Regions from separate parts of the Kocuria turfanensis genome, predicted to be linked through region 2. Evidence: riboswitches for the same ligand, from Rfam matches in the RefSeq annotation. Region 2 holds a riboswitch; each other region holds the start of a gene.
What was found. A riboswitch is a leader RNA that binds a small molecule or an ion and turns the genes downstream of it on or off. The one in region 2 is predicted to bind cyclic di-AMP.
Positions count from the first base shown of each region.

Region 1: it holds a riboswitch for cyclic di-AMP, as region 2 does, so the genes downstream of both, AYX06_RS14940 (C40 family peptidase) here and AYX06_RS09650 (C40 family peptidase) in region 2, are expected to answer to the same signal.
Region 3: it holds a riboswitch for cyclic di-AMP, as region 2 does, so the genes downstream of both, AYX06_RS19545 (LysM peptidoglycan-binding domain-containing M23 family metallopeptidase) here and AYX06_RS09650 (C40 family peptidase) in region 2, are expected to answer to the same signal.
Region 4: it holds a riboswitch for cyclic di-AMP, as region 2 does, so the genes downstream of both, AYX06_RS20510 (NlpC/P60 family protein) here and AYX06_RS09650 (C40 family peptidase) in region 2, are expected to answer to the same signal.

Region 1 is NZ_CP014480.1:3,251,993-3,256,488, reverse strand. It holds gene AYX06_RS14945 (C40 family peptidase) at 1-214, opposite strand, end outside; gene AYX06_RS14940 (C40 family peptidase) at 518-1,183, opposite strand; cyclic di-AMP (ydaO/yuaA leader) riboswitch at 1,189-1,378, opposite strand; gene AYX06_RS14935 (metal-dependent transcriptional regulator) at 1,717-2,406, opposite strand; gene serC (phosphoserine transaminase) at 2,614-3,771, shown strand; gene AYX06_RS14925 (MFS transporter) at 3,768-4,496, opposite strand, start outside.
Region 2 is NZ_CP014480.1:2,080,922-2,085,417, reverse strand. It holds gene AYX06_RS09665 (sensor histidine kinase) at 1-124, opposite strand, end outside; gene AYX06_RS09660 (response regulator transcription factor) at 121-843, opposite strand; gene AYX06_RS09655 (DUF305 domain-containing protein) at 1,395-2,096, opposite strand; gene AYX06_RS09650 (C40 family peptidase) at 2,414-3,055, opposite strand; cyclic di-AMP (ydaO/yuaA leader) riboswitch at 3,062-3,230, opposite strand; gene gnd (phosphogluconate dehydrogenase (NAD(+)-dependent, decarboxylating)) at 4,116-4,496, opposite strand, start outside.
Region 3 is NZ_CP014482.1:38,668-43,163, forward strand. It holds gene gnd (phosphogluconate dehydrogenase (NAD(+)-dependent, decarboxylating)) at 1-35, opposite strand, end outside; gene AYX06_RS18040 (hypothetical protein) at 514-1,263, shown strand; cyclic di-AMP (ydaO/yuaA leader) riboswitch at 1,475-1,648, shown strand; gene AYX06_RS19545 (LysM peptidoglycan-binding domain-containing M23 family metallopeptidase) at 1,708-2,808, shown strand; gene AYX06_RS18050 (heavy metal-responsive transcriptional regulator) at 3,161-3,550, opposite strand; partial or broken gene AYX06_RS18055 (FAD-dependent oxidoreductase) at 3,680-4,496, opposite strand, start outside.
Region 4 is NZ_CP014480.1:2,485,628-2,490,123, reverse strand. It holds gene AYX06_RS11535 (hypothetical protein) at 82-267, shown strand; gene AYX06_RS11530 (IS256 family transposase) at 286-1,533, opposite strand; cyclic di-AMP (ydaO/yuaA leader) riboswitch at 1,967-2,152, shown strand; gene AYX06_RS20510 (NlpC/P60 family protein) at 2,158-2,658, shown strand; gene AYX06_RS11520 (ATP-binding protein) at 2,734-4,496, opposite strand, start outside.

The DNA.
Region 1 (4,496 bases), 1.2 Mb from region 2:
CCGGCGCCAGGGAGACGGTGGGGGCGGCGGACGGGGTCGCGGCGGCCACGGCGGACAGCGGGGCGTCGGCGGCGGCCTCCTGGGCCGGGGCCTCGTGCGCGGAGACGGTGGTGGCCAGCGCCAGGCCGGAGAAGGCGGCGACGGCGGCCACGGTGCGGGCCCTGCCGGTGAGGAGGGAGCCGACGCCGGTCGAGGAGTTCAGATCACGAGTCATGGGGGGATTCAGCAGGCTTTCTGGAGGGCCGGGCGAACCTGCCGGGAGACTGCGGTGACAGCACGGATCACCCCGCACGAGGGCGCGCGGGGTGATGCGATCTCCGGCAGCGCGGCGCTCCGGATGCGGAGGGCCGCGCACGGCGGGCGAACGGAGGAGGGGGTGTCCGGGGGGGGACGGGGCGCACCGAGCCCGGGAAGACGGGGGGTGCGGGGCGGACCCGGGAGTGCGGGTCGCGGCGGTCCGGGACGGACCGGGTGCCTCCCGCAGCGACCCTGGGATCACCGCGGGAGGCGAGCCGGATCAGCCGATCCGGTAGTAGCCGTCGAGCTGCATGGCGTTGACGGAGTGGATCTGGGTGCCCTGCGTCGGGTTCAGCGCCGAGATCATCTTGCCGCCGCCGATGTAGATGCCCACGTGGCCGCCACCGTTCTGGGAGACGAGGTCGCCGGGCTGCGGGTTGGCCACGGGGGTGCCGGCGGCGAACTGGTCCCACGTGGTGCGGGGCAGGTCGATGCCGTTCTGGGCGAAGACCCACTGGGTGAAGCCGGAGCAGTCCCAGGCGCCGAAGGCGGTGCCGCCGTAGACGTAGCCGGAGCCGATGCCCTGGTGGGCGGCGCCCACGATGCCGCCGGCGGCCGCGGGGATCTCGGTCGTGGCGTTGGCCTGCGGGGCCACGCTCGCGGTGGAGACCGCCGGCTGCGGGGCCGGGGCCTGGTAGGCCGGGGCCGCGGGCTGCGCGGCGACGGGGGCCTGGTAGGTGTAGGAGGCCAGCGAGGCGGCGGCCGGGGCCGGGGCCGGGGCCGAGTAGGCGGCGCCGGAGGCCGCGGGGACCTCGGCGTAGGCCTGGGCCGGGGCGATGGAGCCGACGATCGCGGCGCCGGCTGCGGCGGCGATCGTGGTGTTGCGCACGGCGTTCGAGGAGGTCTCGGCGCGGTGGCGGGCAGTGTTCTGCTTGAAAATAGCCATGGGTGTGTTCCTCCCTTTGCCTACGAGGTGAGCTGTCGGATTCGGGTGGGAGACACCCGGCCGCGGAGCGCATGCGCTCCGGCGACTTAACCCCAAGGCCCCGGATCACCGGGACCGGAAATGGTTCCCCCGCTTCTGCCAAGCAGTTTCTGTGCATCGGCCCCGGGCACCGGCAGAATTCGGCGATGTGCACGAGGATGCCGATCCGACCAGTGATCAGCACGCGTTGAACAATACATGACCGGTTACGGAAGTGTCACGTTTTGATCACGACGGATCACGGAATTGCATCTCGAAGGGTATGGAAACCCGCGGATTGTGTCGTTTCCGACTATCAGTGCGTGGCGGCGGCGCACGGTGGAGCGAGGGTCCGGACGCCTCGGATCCGGCCGCTCACCAGGTCGTTCACCGCTGACGGGCTCCGATCCGGCCGGACTGGCCGAAAGTGCCTTGTGAACGTCCCCACAATGATGGTCGGGTCTCGCGCCGGGCGCCGCGACGTGCCCCGGACGCGGGCACGGCCCGGCGGGCGCTCAGGCGGCGAGGACCCGGATGGCCCCGGCCGTGCGCAGGTCGATCTCCGCGGACCGGCCGGTGTCGGCGACCTCGATCCGCACCCGCTGACCCTCCACGCGGGCCCGGACCACGGCCCCGGTCAGCACGCCCACGTCGCTCAGCACGCCCAGCAGCGCGGCGTCGGCCTGCACCACCTCCGGCAGCAGCGCCACGGTGTGCGTCCCCTCCGGGTCCGCGCGGGCGGCCTCCAGCAGGGAGGGGTGCCCCGCCGCCGAGGGGCTGTCCCCGACGCCCAGTGCGGCCAGGCCCGGGATCGGCGTGCCGTACGGGGAGTAGCGGGGGCTGTGCAGCAGGTCCACCAGCCGCCGCTCGACCTGCTCGCTCATCACGTGCTCCCAGCGGCACGCCTCGTCGTGGACCTGCGCCAGGTCCAGTCCGATGACGTCGGCCAGCAGCCGCTCCGCCAGACGGTGCTTGCGCATCACCTGCACCGCCCGTTCCCGGCCCAGCTCGGTGAGCACCAGGGAGCGGTCGGCTCCCACCGTCAGCAGCCCGTCGCGCTCCATCCGGGACACCGTCTGCGAGACGGTCGGCCCGGAGTGGTCGAGGCGCTCGACGATGCGCGCCCGCATGGGCGTGATGCCCTCCTCCTCGAGCTCGAGCACGGTCCGCAGGTACATCTCCGTGGTGTCGATCAGATCGCTCATGCCTCAGTCATCCTTCGTCCGGCCGTCCGTCCCCGGGGATCCCGCCCGGTCCGGTCTTCCCGCACGAGCTTAGTCCGCGTGCCCCTGCCGCGGCGGGGACCGGGCCACGGCGGCGGGGACCGGGCCCGGGTGGGGCAGAATGGGCCGGGGCCCGGCCGTGCACGCCCCTGCACGGCCGCCGCGTCCGCCGCCCGCCGCACGTCCGTCATGAGGGAGCACCCGTTGTCCGCACACGTCACCATCCCCCAGCACCTGCTCCCCGCCGACGGCCGGTTCGGCGCCGGGCCCTCCAAGGTCCGCCCGGAGCAGGTCGACGCCGTCGCCCGGGCCGGGGCGGGGCTGCTCGGGACCTCCCACCGGCAGGCACCGGTCCGGCGGCTCGTGGGCTCGGTGCGCGAGGGCCTGGCGCAGTTCCTCCGTCTGCCCGAGGGCCACGAGGTCCTGCTCGGCCTCGGCGGGGCCACCGCCTTCTGGGACGCCGCCGTCTTCGGGCTGGTCGAGGCCAAGGCCCAGCACCTGGTGTTCGGCGAGTTCGGCGCCAAGTTCGCCCAGGCCACGGACGCCGCGCCGTTCCTGGAGGCCTCCTCGGTGGTGGAGTCCCTGCCCGGCACCCGGCCGGAGCCGCGGGCGGAGGACGGCGTGGACGTCTACGCGTGGCCCCAGAACGAGACCTCCACCGGGGTGGCCGCCCCCGTGGTGCGGCCCGCCGGCATCGCGGACGAGGCGCTGGTGCTGGTCGACGCCACCTCGGCGGCGGGCGGCATGGCCGCGGACCTCTCCGCGGCGGACGTCTACTACTTCTCCCCGCAGAAGAACCTCGGCTCCGACGGCGGGCTGTGGCTGGGGGCCTTCTCCCCCGCCGCGATCGAGCGGATCGAGCGGATCGGCGCCTCCGGCCGCTGGGTCCCCGACTTCCTGAAGCTGACCACGGCCCTGGAGAACTCGCGGAAGGACCAGACCTACAACACCCCTGCGCTGGCCACGCTGGTGATGCTGGACGAGCAGCTGCGCTGGCTCAACGGCCGGGGCGGCATGGCCTGGGCGGCGGCCCGCACGAAGGAGTCCTCCGACCTGGTCTACGCCTGGGCCGAGGCCTCCCCCTTCGCCGCCCCCTTCGTGCCCCGCCCGCAGGACCGCTCCACGGTGATCACCACGGTGGACTTCGACTCGACCGTGGACGCCGCCGCCGTGGCCGCCGTGCTGCGCGCCCACGGCGTGGTGGACGTGGAGCCCTACCGCAAGCTGGGGCGCAACCAGCTGCGGATCGCCACGTTCGTCTCGATCGAGCCCGACGACGTGGCGCGGCTGCTGGCCTGCGTGGACCACGTCGTGGACCGGCTGCGCGCGCCGGGCGGCGGACGCTAGGGGGCTCCCCCCGGGGGCGCCGCCCCGGCCGCGGGGCCCCGGGCGCGCAGCCGCAGCCAGAAGAGGGCGCCGACCAGGGCCCCGCCGAGCCCGGCGGCCACGGCCACGCCCATGCCCCACCGCGCCCCGAGGGCGTCCGTGATCCACCCGACCACGGGCGCCCCCACCGGGGTGCCGCCCATGAAGATGGCCATGTACAGGCTCATCACCCGGCCGCGCATCACCGGGGAGGTGGTCGACTGCACGTAGGCGTTGGCGGTGGTCATGATCGTCAGGGAGGACAGCCCGCACGGGACCAGCCACAGCGCGAACACCGTCAGGGTGGGCGCCGTGGCCGCCCCGAGGCAGCTGAGCGCGAAGACGGCGCTGCCGCCGTAGACGTAGCGCAGCCGGGCGCTGCGCCGCCGGGCCGAGAGCAGGGCGCCCGCCACCGTGCCCACCGCGAGGATCGAGTTGAGCGCCCCGAAGGTCTCCGGTCCGCGGCCGAACTCGGGGCCGGCCATGGCGGCCAGGAACACGGCGAAGTTCAGCCCGAAGGTGCCGATGAGGAAGATCGTCACCAGCACCGCCACGATGTCGGGACGGCCCCCGACATAGGCGAGCCCCTCCCGGATCTGCCCGCGCCCCCGCCCGGAGCGCGGCATCCCGCGCAGCTCCTCGGAGCGGATGGCGAGGATCGCGGCGAGCATGGCGCCGAAGGTGAGCGTGTTGAGCAGGAACACCCA
Region 2 (4,496 bases):
CGGTGATCACCACGATGATCAGCCCGATGGCCAGCACCGCTGTCTGGGCCAGCATCAATCGCACCGTCAACGGGCTCCAGGACCACGACCAGGCCCGGGTCCGGTCGGAGACGGCGGCGCTCATCGCCCGGTGCCCATCCGGTAGCCGATCCCGCGGATCGTGTGGATGAATGTCGGCCTGGTGGCTACGTCGCCGAGTTTCTTGCGGATCCGCCCGATGTGCACGTCCACCAGGTGTTCGTCCCCGGTCCAGGTGGTGTCCCAGACCAGCTCCACCAGCTGCCGGCGCGAGAGCACCAGTTGCGGGCGGGCAGCCAGGCACAGGAGCAGGTCGAACTCGATCCGGGTCAACGCCACCGGTTCCCCGGCCAGGTGCACTTGGCGGGAGTCCCCGTCCACCACCAGTTCCCCGATCACCAGTGCCTGCTGTCCGTGCGGTAAGGCTGTAGTGGATTCAACACTTCCCGTGCGGGCCCGGCGCAGCATGGCCTGGACCCGCGCCACGAGTTCGCGCGGGCTGAACGGTTTGGTCACGTAGTCGTCGGCACCGACCGACAGGCCCACGATCTTGTCGACCTCATCATCCCGGGCGGTGAGCATCAGCACGTGGCAGTCCGAGAAGGTCCGCACCTGACGGCACACCTCGATCCCCCCGATCCCCGGCAGCCCCAGATCCAGCACGAGCACGTCGGGGGTGTACTCCCGCACCGCGGCCACCGCCTGGTTGCCGTCGTGGCGCACCACGACCTCGAGTCCGGCCTTGCGCAGATAGCCCGCGACCAGCTGCGCGAGGTCGACCTCGTCGTCGACCACCAGCACACGTCCGGTGAGCGGATCCGTCATCTGTCCTCCCGGTACTGATCGCGGTGACATGAACACTGTGCTGCGAGCCCCAGCGTCCCAGGGCGACCGTGTCTGAGGCCTCGGAAACGAAACAGGGGGTGGACTCGACGTGGCCGGGCTCACCGGTGAACCGGTGGTCGCTGTGGCTAACGATCCCCTGCCCCGGGCGGATGAGAGGGTTATCGGGCACGGAGAAGATCGCGTGTCGCCCCTTCACGAGCCCGGACAGACGCAACACGGTCGGGACCCGGCCACCACCACCGAGCGAGGGGACTCCGGTGGTCTCGGCCATCTCGGTGACGGTGCGCGCGCTGGAGGAGCAAGACCCCAGGCGAGGGGGTCCGTGTCCTGAGGCAAGAGGACGCGGCGCTGGCGAACCTGCGGTTGGTCGGTGACCGTTTGGGGTGCTGCTGACTGTGCGAAGGGCGCGCGCCCATCGGGTGCCGCGTCGGGGATCACCGCACTGGACTGGCTGGAACGGGTCGACGGGGATCATGACGTCCCGGTGTCGGCCCGTTCCAGCCGGTGGGGGCTCAGTTCGTGGTCCTGGATCAGGCCGCGAACCACTCCTCCAACCAGCCCTGCATGAGCTCGATCTCCGCCTGCTGGTCCTCGATCATCTTCTCCGCCATGGCTCGCAGCTCTGGGTCGGTGCCCATCTGCAGCTCCATCTCGGCCATCTCGAGAGCCATCTGGTGGTGGGCGATCATCTCTTCGAGGAAGGCCTTGTCGAAATCATCCCCGGACAGTTTCGCCAGCTCTTCCAGGCTCATGCCGTCCATGCCGTCCATTTCGCCCATCATGGCGCCCTGCATGTCGGCATTCATGCTCTGACCATGGCCGCCATGGCCGTGGCCGTGGTGCCCGTGGCCGTGGTGGTGGCCGTGGCCGTGGCCGTGGCCGTGGTGGTGGTGGTGTCCCGGGGTGTTCTCGGCGGCCAGCCGCTGGGCCGCTGCTTCCAGCTGCTGGATCTCCTCGGTCTGGGCCTCGATGATCTTCTCCGCCAGGTCACGGATCTCGGGACGCTCGGACTTCTGCAGGGCCAGCTCGGCCATGTCGGTGGCACCCTGGTGGTGGGGGACCATCATCACGGCGAAATGGCGGTCGTGGTTCATGTGCCGCTCAGCGCCCGTCTGTGCGGAGGCGGAGGCAGGCTGGTGCGTCGGGGACGCGACCGCCGCGGTCGCCCCGGCACCGCTGAGGGCCAGCGCCAGGGCCGTCCCGGCGGCCAGGTGCTTGATCGTCGACGTCATGACGAACCTCTCCTTCGCAGCAGCCCGTGCTGGGCCTGCACATCGTGGTGTTTGCTCTGCTCAGCCTCGGGTCGAGGCGGGCCGATCCGTCCACGGTAACCCCGCCGTGGTTGCTTTCTCCGGGCTGGGAGGGCTGGGCGGTAGATCTTCACTGAACCTTCAAGAGCGGGCCCATCAGGGGGCCGAATCGGGGTGTTCCCCGGCGGTGGCCTGATGCAGGCATCTCAGGTTCTGACCGACCGATCCTGGATGCTGATCAGGTGGGGGCACACCCGCCGCCCGCCACGGGCGGCATTCGTGGCGGGCGGCGGGTTGGCTCAGCGGAAAGTGACGTAGCCGACCGTCGGCATGGCATTCACGCTGTGCACGAAGGTGCCCTGGGTGGGGTTCAGCGCGGAGATCATCTTGCCGCCACCGAGGTAGATCCCGATGTGGGCCCCGCCGTTCTGGACGACGAGGTCGCCGGGCTGCGGGTCAGTGGTCGGGGTGCCGGCCGCCCACTGCTGCTGGCTGGTGCGGGGGAGGTCGATGCCCTGCTGGGCGTAGACCCACTGGGTGAAACCGGAGCAGTCCCAGGCGCCGAAGTCCGTGCCGCCCCAGACGTAGCCGGTACCGACGCCCTGCATCGCGGTGCCGACAATGCCGCCGGCCGCAGCGGAGGTGGCGGAGATCTCGGAAATGTCCGAGGACTGGGGGGACAGACTCGAGGTGGCCGCCCCAGCGGCCGGCAGGCTCGCCGCCTGCACGGTGACGGGGGCCTGGGAAGCGGCCGGAGCCGGGGAGGTCGCGGGGGTCGAGTATGCGGTGCCGGACGTGGCGGGGGCTTCGGCATAGGCCTGAGCGGGGGCGACGGAGCCGATCACCGCCGCGCCGACAGCGGCGGCCAGGGTCGTGGTGCGCACCAGGTGCGAGGGGGTCTGGGCGCGGTGGCGGGCAGAGCTACGCGTGAAGAAAGCCATGAATGAGGGTCCTCCTTTTGCCTACGAGGTGAGCTGTCGGGTTCGGGTGGGAGGCACCCGGCCGCCGAGCCTGCAGCTCCGGCGGCTTCACCCCAAGGTCCGGGTGCGGACCGGGTATGGTTCCCCCGCTTCTGCCAAGTCATTTCTGTATTGGGGACCCCGGCTGCCGGCAGAATTCGGCGAAGCACCCGGGGAAGCCGATGAGATCAGCCAACGGCACGCAGAGGACACTAGCGCCTAGATAACGAAAAGGTCACATTCCCTGTGGTGCCGGGAAAAGGCTTGCGCCGGCCTCGCGCGGTCGCCGGCAAAACGGCCGGTAGCCCACCACGCCTGGGGCACATTCGTTCCGGCGGGGTGGCGCCGCTAGCTGTCTTTCCTCCCCGTGCCACCACTCATCGGGACCGCCCCGGGGAGGCTCTGACCTGCGGTATCGCGCCGATGAGCGCGGTGGGAGCTCGGATCCGCTGCCCCTCATTACCCGTGGAATCCTTCGGCCTGCGCCCGGTGCGGGGGAAGGTGAACCCCCGGGGGAGCTTCAGCGTCCCTCAAGGGTGTTCTCGGATTTTTTTACGAAACCGCCCAGCATTGCTTGGGGGAGTGAACTGTTTCCTTCATGAAATCTTCATATCCAAGGGTGTCGAACAGGTGAGAAGAGCTGCTTTCTTCACGAGATCTTCAAATTCATCCGGGTCCATGTATGGGACCGGTAGATCAATGGCCCGCTGCGAGGGGAGTAATTAAGCGGGTCCTTCGCTGTCGTTGGTGAGGCCAGGATGGTCAGCGGCGGATCCACTGGGCTGCCGGCTGCCACGTGGCTGGGCCGATCAGTATTCCGGGGCCGATTGGGGACGCCGGGCGGTGCCGTCACCGCTGCCTCGATCGTGGTCACCGGCTGTTGATCCGCGATCCCCTCGCCCCGTAGGCGTTCCTCGACAAGGCCGGCACCGGGCGGGAGCAGTGCCGACCGTGGTGACCGTGCGGATCGGCATGGCGCACAGGCCTTGCAGAGGGGTGAGGGTGGCCGCTTCCGAGCCGTTGGCGGCGGGGACGGTCGGACCTACTGCTCGGCGGGGTGGGCCGGCTCCTCGCCGGGTGCGGCCTCGACGTGCTCGGGGCCCGCGGCCACGTCGCGGACCGTGTGGCCGCCGAACTGGTTGCGCATCGCCGCGATCATCTTCATCGCCGGGGCCTGGTCCTGCCGGGAGGCGAACCGGGCGAAGAGGGCGCTGGAGATGGCCGGCACCGGGACCGCGAGGTCCAGAGCGGCCTCCACCGTCCAGCGGCCTTCGCCGGAGTCCTCGGCGTAGCCGGCGAGCCGGTCCAGGTGCTCGTCCTCGTTGAGCGCGTTCACCGCCAGGTCCAGCAGCCAGGACTTGATCACCGACCCCTCGCGCCAGGAGTTGAAGGTCTCCCGTACCGAGCGGACGTGACCGGCGGC
Region 3 (4,496 bases), on a different contig from region 2:
CCCATCTTGCCCAGCCCTACCAGTCCCATCTGCATGGCGCGCTCCATCCTCGGTCATCCGCCGTGGGGACGGGCATCCTCCAGCTCCGTCTCACCGCGGAGGGGCGCCGCACAGGAGTGGTCCTCTTCCGCGGGGTGCAGCCGTTCGGGAGCCTTCCCGCCCCGGGTGCTCATCACGGTCTCACGATGGAATCTCTGCCACCACCCCAGGGGTGAAACGCATGGTGCGATACTCGTGGCTTCCACGGATCCGTCCGTCCGCGCAATGGTTCTCCGGGCTGACCGTTGTGGCCCTGGACGGTGCTGGACGTGGTGGTTGGCCACCACGGTGTTGCGGTGGTCCGGCACGGACTGCAGGACTCGGGTCACTTACCCCGGCTACCCCGCCGTTTGACGTTGCCTAATAGGGGAAGGTTCAGAATGGCGGGCGTGCCTCGGGTGCGTTCTGCGTTGCCCGGTGAAGGGCCATGAGGGCCTGTGGTGCAGACGACCAGCATGGAAAGAGCACAGTGACATGAGCGGATACCAGCTGGACGCAGTCGTGTTCGAAAAGAACTCAATCAATGGTGACGGTGCGGTCCGGGATGAGGGATCCATGATCGCGCGAGAGGCCTGGTTGACCGTTCTGGCCCTGGTGGCTGGAGGCACGCCTTCGCTGCTGGTGGTCGCGGCTTCGATGAAATTGGCCCCCATGCCGTTGCTGTTCTGGGCTGTGGCGGTGCCGGGCATGCTGGTCCTGCTCGGGATCCTGGTCTATGCGCGGTGGTCGGGGCTCGATCGGCTGTACAACCGGCTGTGGGTCGGGGTAGTCGGCGGGGTGGTGCTCACGATGGCCTTGGACGTCGTGCGCGTGGCCGGGGTGCACCTGGGGTACCTGCCGGACTCGGTGACCATGTTCGGCAACATGATCGCCGGGGCGGCTCCGATGTCAGACCCCAGCCCGCTGAGCTACTTCTTGGGGGCTGCCTATCACTTCTTCAACGGCATCTCCTTCGCCGTGATCTATTCGGTCTTGTTCGGCCGCACCCGGTGGTGGGGTCCAGTGCTGTTCTCCGTTGTGTTCGTGGAGAGCGCGATGATGCTCCTGCCGCCGATGGCTTTGAAGTTCGGCCCGTTCGGTCTCGATGCGTTCGGAACTCTCTGGAACGGGTACTTCCTCGACACACTGCTGGCCCACGCCGCCATGGGCGTAGCCCTGGGGGCTGTCATCCAGACCTCCGCCCGGTACCGCGGCATCCTGCTGAGGCCATTGGGGTGTCGTTGACGGTTCCTCGCTGGTGGGACGCGCGGAGCTGGGGGACCGACGGTACCCGTTCGCCCAGGGGCGGATTCAAGTCGATCAGGGTCGGGGTGGCGCGGCGAGGCCGGCGCCAACCGACCTGGATTTGACGTTCCCCTATGAGGGAAGGTCGACACTAGGTTCGGCAACGCCATCAGAGGCGTTCCCCTCTTGGGCGGACTGTCGAATCCTGCCGCTGTCCAAGGGGCCGCTCGTAGTACATGTCAGGCAGGAGCGGGGGAACCACCAGTGGGCTTCGCAGGAAGCTCTTGGGGCTAAGCCGCTTGGGGGCCGTTCCGCGGTTCTTCGAGCGTCCGGATGATCCCATCCGAGTCCGACAGCTAACTTCGCAGGCATTGGGAGAGGTACATCTTGTCCAGGAATCACCGTTCAGCGCGTCATCGTGTGACCCCGGCGCGCCTGCGTCCGATGAAGGCCGTTTCACGTGCCGTGACCTCGGAGGCCGGAAACATCGGCCGGTCAGCAGCTGTGGCCTTCGCCGCCACGGGTCTGCTTTTGGGTGGGGGCCTGCCGGCCAACGCGACGGAGGCAGCCGGGTCCTATGAGGCGGCGAGCTCGGTTCCCGCCGGCGGCCTTGTTGCCGCCGCGACCTCGGTCTCCGAGGGGTCGCCGACCACGCACGAGGTCGTGCCCGGTGACACGCTGGGGGCCATCTCGAGCGCTTACGGGGTGGAGCTGGAATCAGTGTTCGCCCTGAACGGGATGGGGTGGGAGACCACCATCTACCCCGGCGACGTCATCGCACTGACCGGTCGAGCAACCCTCTCCGAGGGAGCTCCGGTCACGCACGAGGTCGTGCCCGGAGACACGCTGGGGGCGATCTCGAGCGCTTACGGGGTGGAGCTGGAGTCGGTGTTCGCCCTGAACGGGATGGGGTGGGAGACCACCATCTATCCCGGCGACGTCATCGCGCTGACCTCTGACGGGGCGGTAGGCGGGCCTGTCGGCGCCCCGGCACTTGTGGCGGCCCCGGCCCCCGTCGCTGCCCCGGCTCCTGTGGCTGCGCCGGCACCTGCTCCCGCCCCGGCACCGGTCTCTGTTCCTGCACCGGTTAGGGCGATGTCGGTGGCGCCGGCATCGGCGTCCGAACCGGCGGTGGTCCCGGTGTCGGCGCCGGTGGGTCGGCTCAGTGCGCCCGTGGCCAACATGGTGACGAACTCGCCTTTCGGGTACCGGGTCAACCCGTTGACCGGTGGGGCTGCGGAGCTGCACACGGGCGTCGATTTCGCGGCAGGGTGCGACACCCCGGTGCTCAGTTCGGCGGCCGGGACGGTCACCGAAGCGGGGTTCAGCGCCTATGGGGGCGGTAACCGCATCGTCATCGATCACGGAAACGGCCTGCAGACCACCTACAACCACCTTCAGAGCCTCGGGGTGCAGGCGGGTCAAGCCGTGGGGGCCGGTGCTCTCATCGGGATCGCCGGGGCCACCGGCAACGCCTCCGGCTGCCACCTCCACTTCGAGGTCGTCGTCAACGGCCAGACCGTCGACCCCGCCGGCTGGCTGTAACCACACGGTCTCTGAGCGCCCGGTCATGCGCCCGGGCGCTCAGACACCATCTGTCTTTAGGGCAAGCACCTCTAGGTGTCTCTGCATCCTCGGGGTGTGGTCGGTGCCGCACCCGATCCCTCTCACACCCGGGGATCGCATGTCGGCCATCCGGTGATGTGGCAAGCCGGGGTGCTGCTGGTTTGTTCGTGGATATAGAGACGCACCCGCCGGCTCCCGGAGGGCGCGGTGAATGTGGTTCCCGTCATGAGTGGTGACAGGCGGTTACTCAGGGATGGGGCTCGACAGGGTGAGCCCCATGCCTGCAGAAGGTTCCTGGTGTGGGCTTGGGCGCGGATCGTGGTCGCCGGGGTCACAGGTAGCTGCAGATTTGTTGGGCGTCGCATTGGTCGGGGTCGCCTTCGGCGGCTCTTCTGTAGTTCTCGGCCACGGATTCCCGGAGGGCGGTGAGCTCAGCGATCTGTCGGTCCAGGCCGGCCAGTTGCTGGGCCAGTTGCTCGGTCACATGGGTGCAGGGCACCTGCCCGGCGTCGCGGACCCGGAGGATGTCACGGATCTCGGCCAGAGGAAGCCCGGCAACCTTGCCGCGGTGAATGAACTCCAGCCTGTCGAGGAGCTCCTTCGGGTAGTCGCGGTAGCCGTTGGCGGCACGCTGGGCCGGTGGGAGCAGTCCCTGTTTCTCGTAGAACCTGAGCGCCTTGGTCGTCATGCCGACGGCTGCGGCCGCCTCGCCGATACGCATAGTTCCTCCCGGTCCTGAAATGATCCCTGCACCTTCCACAATAGTGGAAGGTGCCTGTGTGCGGCGGCTTCCACTGCGATTCATCGGGAACGGCTCAGTGCCTGCGGGGCGGGGCGGGTCCGGCGGCGGTCAGGGCTCGGTGTGGGAGCGGTCGTTCTCGACGGCCTGCCAGGCCTTGCGGGCGGCGATCAGGACCGGGTCCCACAGTGGGGAGAACGGCGGTGCGTAGGACAGGTCGATGTTGAGCAGCTCCTCCACGGGGGTCTCGTGCCACAGGGCGACGGAGAGGACGTCGATGCGCTTGGCCGCACCCTCCTCGCCGACGATCTGGGCTCCGAGCAGCCGTCCGGTGCCGCGTTCGGCGATGAGCTTGGTGCGGATGGGCTTGGCGCCGGGGTAGTAGCCGGCCCGCGTGGTGGAGTCGACCACCGCGGTGACGGGGTCAAAGCCGGCGGCGTGCGCCTCCGCGACGCCAAGCCCGGTGCGTCCTACTTCGACGTGGCAGATCTTGGTCACGGCCGTGCCGAGCACCCCGGGGAAGGTGGCGTAGCCGCCGCCGATGTTGATCCCGGCGGTGCGGCCCTCCTTGTTGGCGTGGGTGCCCAGTGGCAGCCGGACGTGGCGGCGGGAGACGCGGTGGAACTTCTCCACGCAGTCCCCTCCCGCCCAGACACCCTCGACCCCGGTGCGCAGCCGCTGGTCCACCGCGATCGCGCCCGTCGCGCCCAGGGGGATCCCGGCCTGTGCGGCGAGGGTCGTGTTCGGTGCCACCCCCAGACCCAGGATCACCAGATCGGTCGGGATGGTGGCCTGGTCGGTCACCACCGCGGTGACCTGTCCGCCATCGGTCTCAAACCCGGTGACCGTCTCCTCCATCCGGACCTCCATCCCGTACCCCTCCATCGCTGAGGTGATGAGGGCGCCCATGTCCGGGTCCAGTGCGGGC
Region 4 (4,496 bases), 400 kb from region 2:
GTGCCCCTGTTGAGACGTCAGCGGATCTGTCCAAGGTCTGGCCATCCAGCTGGGCACTGAATCCACCCGAGAGGGCTCGCCATGGCCAAGGCTCCGATTGACGGTATCGACACCGACGACGCGAATGATGCCGACCGGAAGGTCGTCGAGGACGAACGAGCCAAGCTGCGAGATTTCGTCAAGGGGCTCAGCCCGGATGACATCAAGTCGGGCCGATGGTTCACCAAGCTCAGCGCTCAGGCGGTCAAGCCCCCGGGAGTGGTGTAACGATCCTTCGTACGGGGATCAGGCTGTCAGTGCGGTCAGGGGGTCGGGATTCACCTCGCTTCCGGTGACGTCGACGGTGGTGAGCCGGCATCGGGTGAGTACCTCCAGGCCGAGGTAGCGGCGGCCTTCGGCCCACTCGTCGGTCTGTTCGGCCAGCACGGCGCCGACGAGGCGGACGATGGCTGCTCGGTTGGGGAAGATCCCGACTGCGTCGGTCCGCCGCCGGATCTCCTTGTTCAGCCGTTCGGCGGGGTTGTTGGACCAGATCTGGGCCCAGACGTCCTTGGGGAAGCTCGTGAAGGCGAGGATGTCCTCCCGGGCCTGCCCCAGATGCTCGGCCACCGCCGGGAGCTTCTCGGCGACGTAGTCGATGAGGCGGTCGAACTGGGCGTGCACGGCGGTGGCGTCGGGCTGGTCGTAGGCCGAATGCAGCATCGCCTTCACGGCCGGCCACATGCTCTTCGGGCAGATCGACATGAGATTGGCCGCGTAGTGGGTGCGGCACCGCTGCCAGGTGGCCCCGGGCAGATTCGCGGCGATCGCGTCCTTGAGCCCGGCGTGGGCGTCGGAGGTGACCAGGCGGACCCCGCCCAGGCCGCGGGCCACGAGGTCGGCGAAGAACTCGTTCCAGGCCGCCCCGGTCTCGGCCGTGGCCACCCGCATGCCCAGGACCTCGCGGTGGCCGTCGCCGTTGACCCCGGTGGCCAGCAGCACGACCGCGTTCACTACGCGCCCGCCTTCGCGGACCTTCATGGTCAGCGCGTCGGCGGCCACGAACGTGAAAGGACCGGCCTCGTCCAGGGGCCGGTGGCGGAAGGACTCCACGTGCTCGTCGAGATCACCGGCCATCCGGGAGACCTGGGACTTCGACAGGCTGTTGATCCCCAGGGTCTTCACCAGCTTGTCCATCCGGCGGGTCGAGACCCCGGCCAGGTAGCAGTCGGCCACGACCGTGATGAGGGCGGACTCGGCCCGTTTGCGCCGCTGGAGCAACCAGTCGGGGAAGTAGGTGCCGGTGCGCAGCTTCGGGACGGCGACGTCGATAGTGCCGATGCGGGTGTCGAGGTCGCGGTGCCGGTAGCCGTTGCGCTGGGTCACCCGCTCGGGAGCGGGTCGGCCCCATTCGGCGCCGACCACCGCCTCGGCGTCGGCGGAGAGCAGCGCGTTGATCACCGTCTGCAGCAGGGACCGCATCAGATCCGGGGACGCTTCGGACAGGGCTTCGCCGAGCAGGCCGACAGGGTCGACAATGTGAGGAGCGGTCATCGTGATGATGTCCTTTCGAGGGTGCTGTGAGAGGTGAACTCGAAAGATCTCACGGTGGCCGCGCCCTCGTCCGGAACGACGAGCAGGACCACCGCGCTACACCACTATCGGGGGCTCAACTTCGGGAAGCTTTTCCCGCGAATTCTTGCGCCATGACATGGGTGTCGCCGAGGGACCTCCCGCCCCAGGACAGGAACGTACCTACCCGTCGGCATGAGCTGGGCAGAGCCGCAGGTCAAGACCACCTTCGTCTCGAGATGAGCCTCCTGGGGATCTCCGCCGCCACCCCTCGCCGGGCGAGCCAGCCGTGGGCGCAGGTGCCCACAGCCAAATCGCAACAGATTCCGAGACACGCCCGTGATCAAAACGAGACTTTCTCGTTACTTTTCGATTAGTGTTCTCTCCGTGCCGATCCCCCCACTGATCGGTACCCCCATGCACATCGCCGAATTCTGCCGGTGCCCGGGGCCCCCTGAACACATCGCTCGGCAGAAGCGGGGGAACCACGAACGGTCCCTCCCCCGGGACCTAGGGGTTAAGTCGCCAGGGCCTCCACCCTGCGACCGGGTGTCTCCCACCCGCATCCGACAGCTCACCTCGCAGGCAAAAGGGAGGACATCACTCATGCCCATCTTCCACTCCCGCACGCCCCGCCACCGCGCCCAGCGCTCGTTCCCGCTGGGACGCACGGCGACCCTGGCGGTCGCCGCCGGTGCCATGGCGCTCGGCAGCGTGGCCCCGGCCCAGGCCGCCCCGGCCGCAGCCCCCCAGCAGCTCGTCAGCATCCAGTCCCAGTCGGGCAAGGCCGCGACCATCGCCGCCGCGGCCAGGAACCAGGTCGGCGTGGGCCAGGACTGCACCTCCCTGGTCACCAAGTCCCTGCGCGCGGCCGGGATCCACCACCACGGGTGGCCGGTCTCCTACCTGAACCTCGGCCACCGGGTCTCCGCCGCCCAGGCCCAGCCCGGTGACCTGGTCTACTACGCCAACGGGGGCATGGGCTTCGCCCACATCGCCGTGTACATCGGCGGCGGCAAGGCCGTCCACGGCGGCTGGAACGGCAACCAGACGGTCATCCAGACCGTCAACGTCGGCTCGGGTCCCGTCTACCTCCGCGTGCGCTGACACTCCACGCAGGATTCGGGTGTGCGGTTCCCGTCCCGACGGGAACCGCACACCCGAGTCTCGTTACGGGGCGCCTCAGGACACCGAGAGGCGTCGGACACCTTCAGCCGTGACCCTGTACCGGCGCTTGCGACTGGTGGGAGGAGCCGTAGCCTCGAGCATGCCACGGCCGATGAGCTCGTTGATCCGGCTCAGCGTCCGGCTGTAGGTCCATCCCAGGTGGGCGGCCACCGGTCGCGTGGCATCCAGGCCCTCCGCACCCACAGCACGCAACACGGACTCCAAGTCTTCGTCCAGGACGATCGTCCCGCCGGGTCGAGGCGCCGATCTTTCGAGTGGGCTCGATGGGTCGACATCGGATCCGGCCACTCGGGAAGACAGCGCGACGTCCGGTGAGAGCTGATACCGGGCATAACGTCTCCCGCCAGAACGCTCGGCAAGCCCCCTGTCCACGAGGTCAGTGAGTGCCGCGGTGGCTTCCCGGCTGTCGAGTCCCCAACTGCGCAACCGCTCGTTGGACACCTCGGTGCCGTGGTGGAGCATCGCCAGGGCCATGTGCTGGGCATCGGTGAGGCCGGTGACGCCAAGGGAGGCGATCCATTCCACGGTGTCGGTGTCGAGAAGGGCATGCCGGGGAACGGTGACCTTGACGTGGCTCAGCGTGGCCTCGAACTCGGGCGGGGTCATGCCTGCAGCGCGCAGCGTCGCCATGATCCGGGGAATGCCCGACCCCCTGTTCTCGCAGACCACCTCGCCCCGGCCCGGGAGTTCGACGTCGGAGAGCAGACGAGCAAGCAGACCGTTGCGCGAGGACGTGATCTCATCCGCGCCGAGCCCTCCGACCTCGACGCCGCCGTAAAGCGAACCCGGGTTCTTGACGACGAGCCGATCTGCATAGAGCTCGATCTGCACTTGGGTCCCCCTGGCCAAGGGGCCGTAGTCCCGGTGCATCAGGGCGTTGACCACGAGCTCGCGCACGGCTTCGAGCGGGTACTCGTATCGGTCCGACCGTCCAGCCCCCTGGATGACGGCGCCACGCAGCATATTGCGCTCCACCGCGGCCACTGCGTCCTGCACTATGACCGGCAGCGGACCGTCGACGGTCTGGTTGTCGAGAAACCGTCGTCCGTCCTGGGTGGTTTCGCCCATGGTGGTTCCCGGCAGCGCCACGAAGGTGACGTTGAGCTGCGGGAAGAACTGCTGCGGGTAGATGCCCAGGCACAGCAGGCCCGCCAGTGACGGAACGAGGTTCTCACCGTCCCGCACCAGTACGCCCAGGCGGGTGAGAGCGACGTCGTCGGACACTCCGGCGAAGGCCCGAGGGGAGCGCTCCCGCACGCGGGTGAGCAGCGCGGAGACCGCTTGGGGGTCGAGGTCAGCGAGTGCGGCCTCCCTGACCGGCTGCTGATCATCGGTGGGTTGGCCCTGGTTGGCGAGAAGCTGAGTGACCTCGTACTGGGTCAGTTTCCGATCACCGTCGCCCACGCGGAGGTAAGAACCTCCGTAGACACCCCGGGCCGTCACGTAGCACGGCTTCTCGCCGGAATTCATCTCCGGGACGTCGATCCGGACGATGCGGGCTCCTTCGAACGGCTCGATGGCGATCTCGCACCGCACCGCGGGTGTCATGGAGTCCGCCGCCATGCCTGCCGCAGCATCCCGGATGGCATCGGCGTCGAACGACGCCACAGGCGTGAAGTCCTCGTCCTCACTCAGTCCGAGGAGAACGATGCCTCCCTCCCCGTTACTGAAGGCACTTAGAGTCTCCTTGAGGGATTTCGGCATTCCTCCCGCCGCCGCTTTGACCTCCACTTGCGTGGGCTCGGCTCCGCGACGAC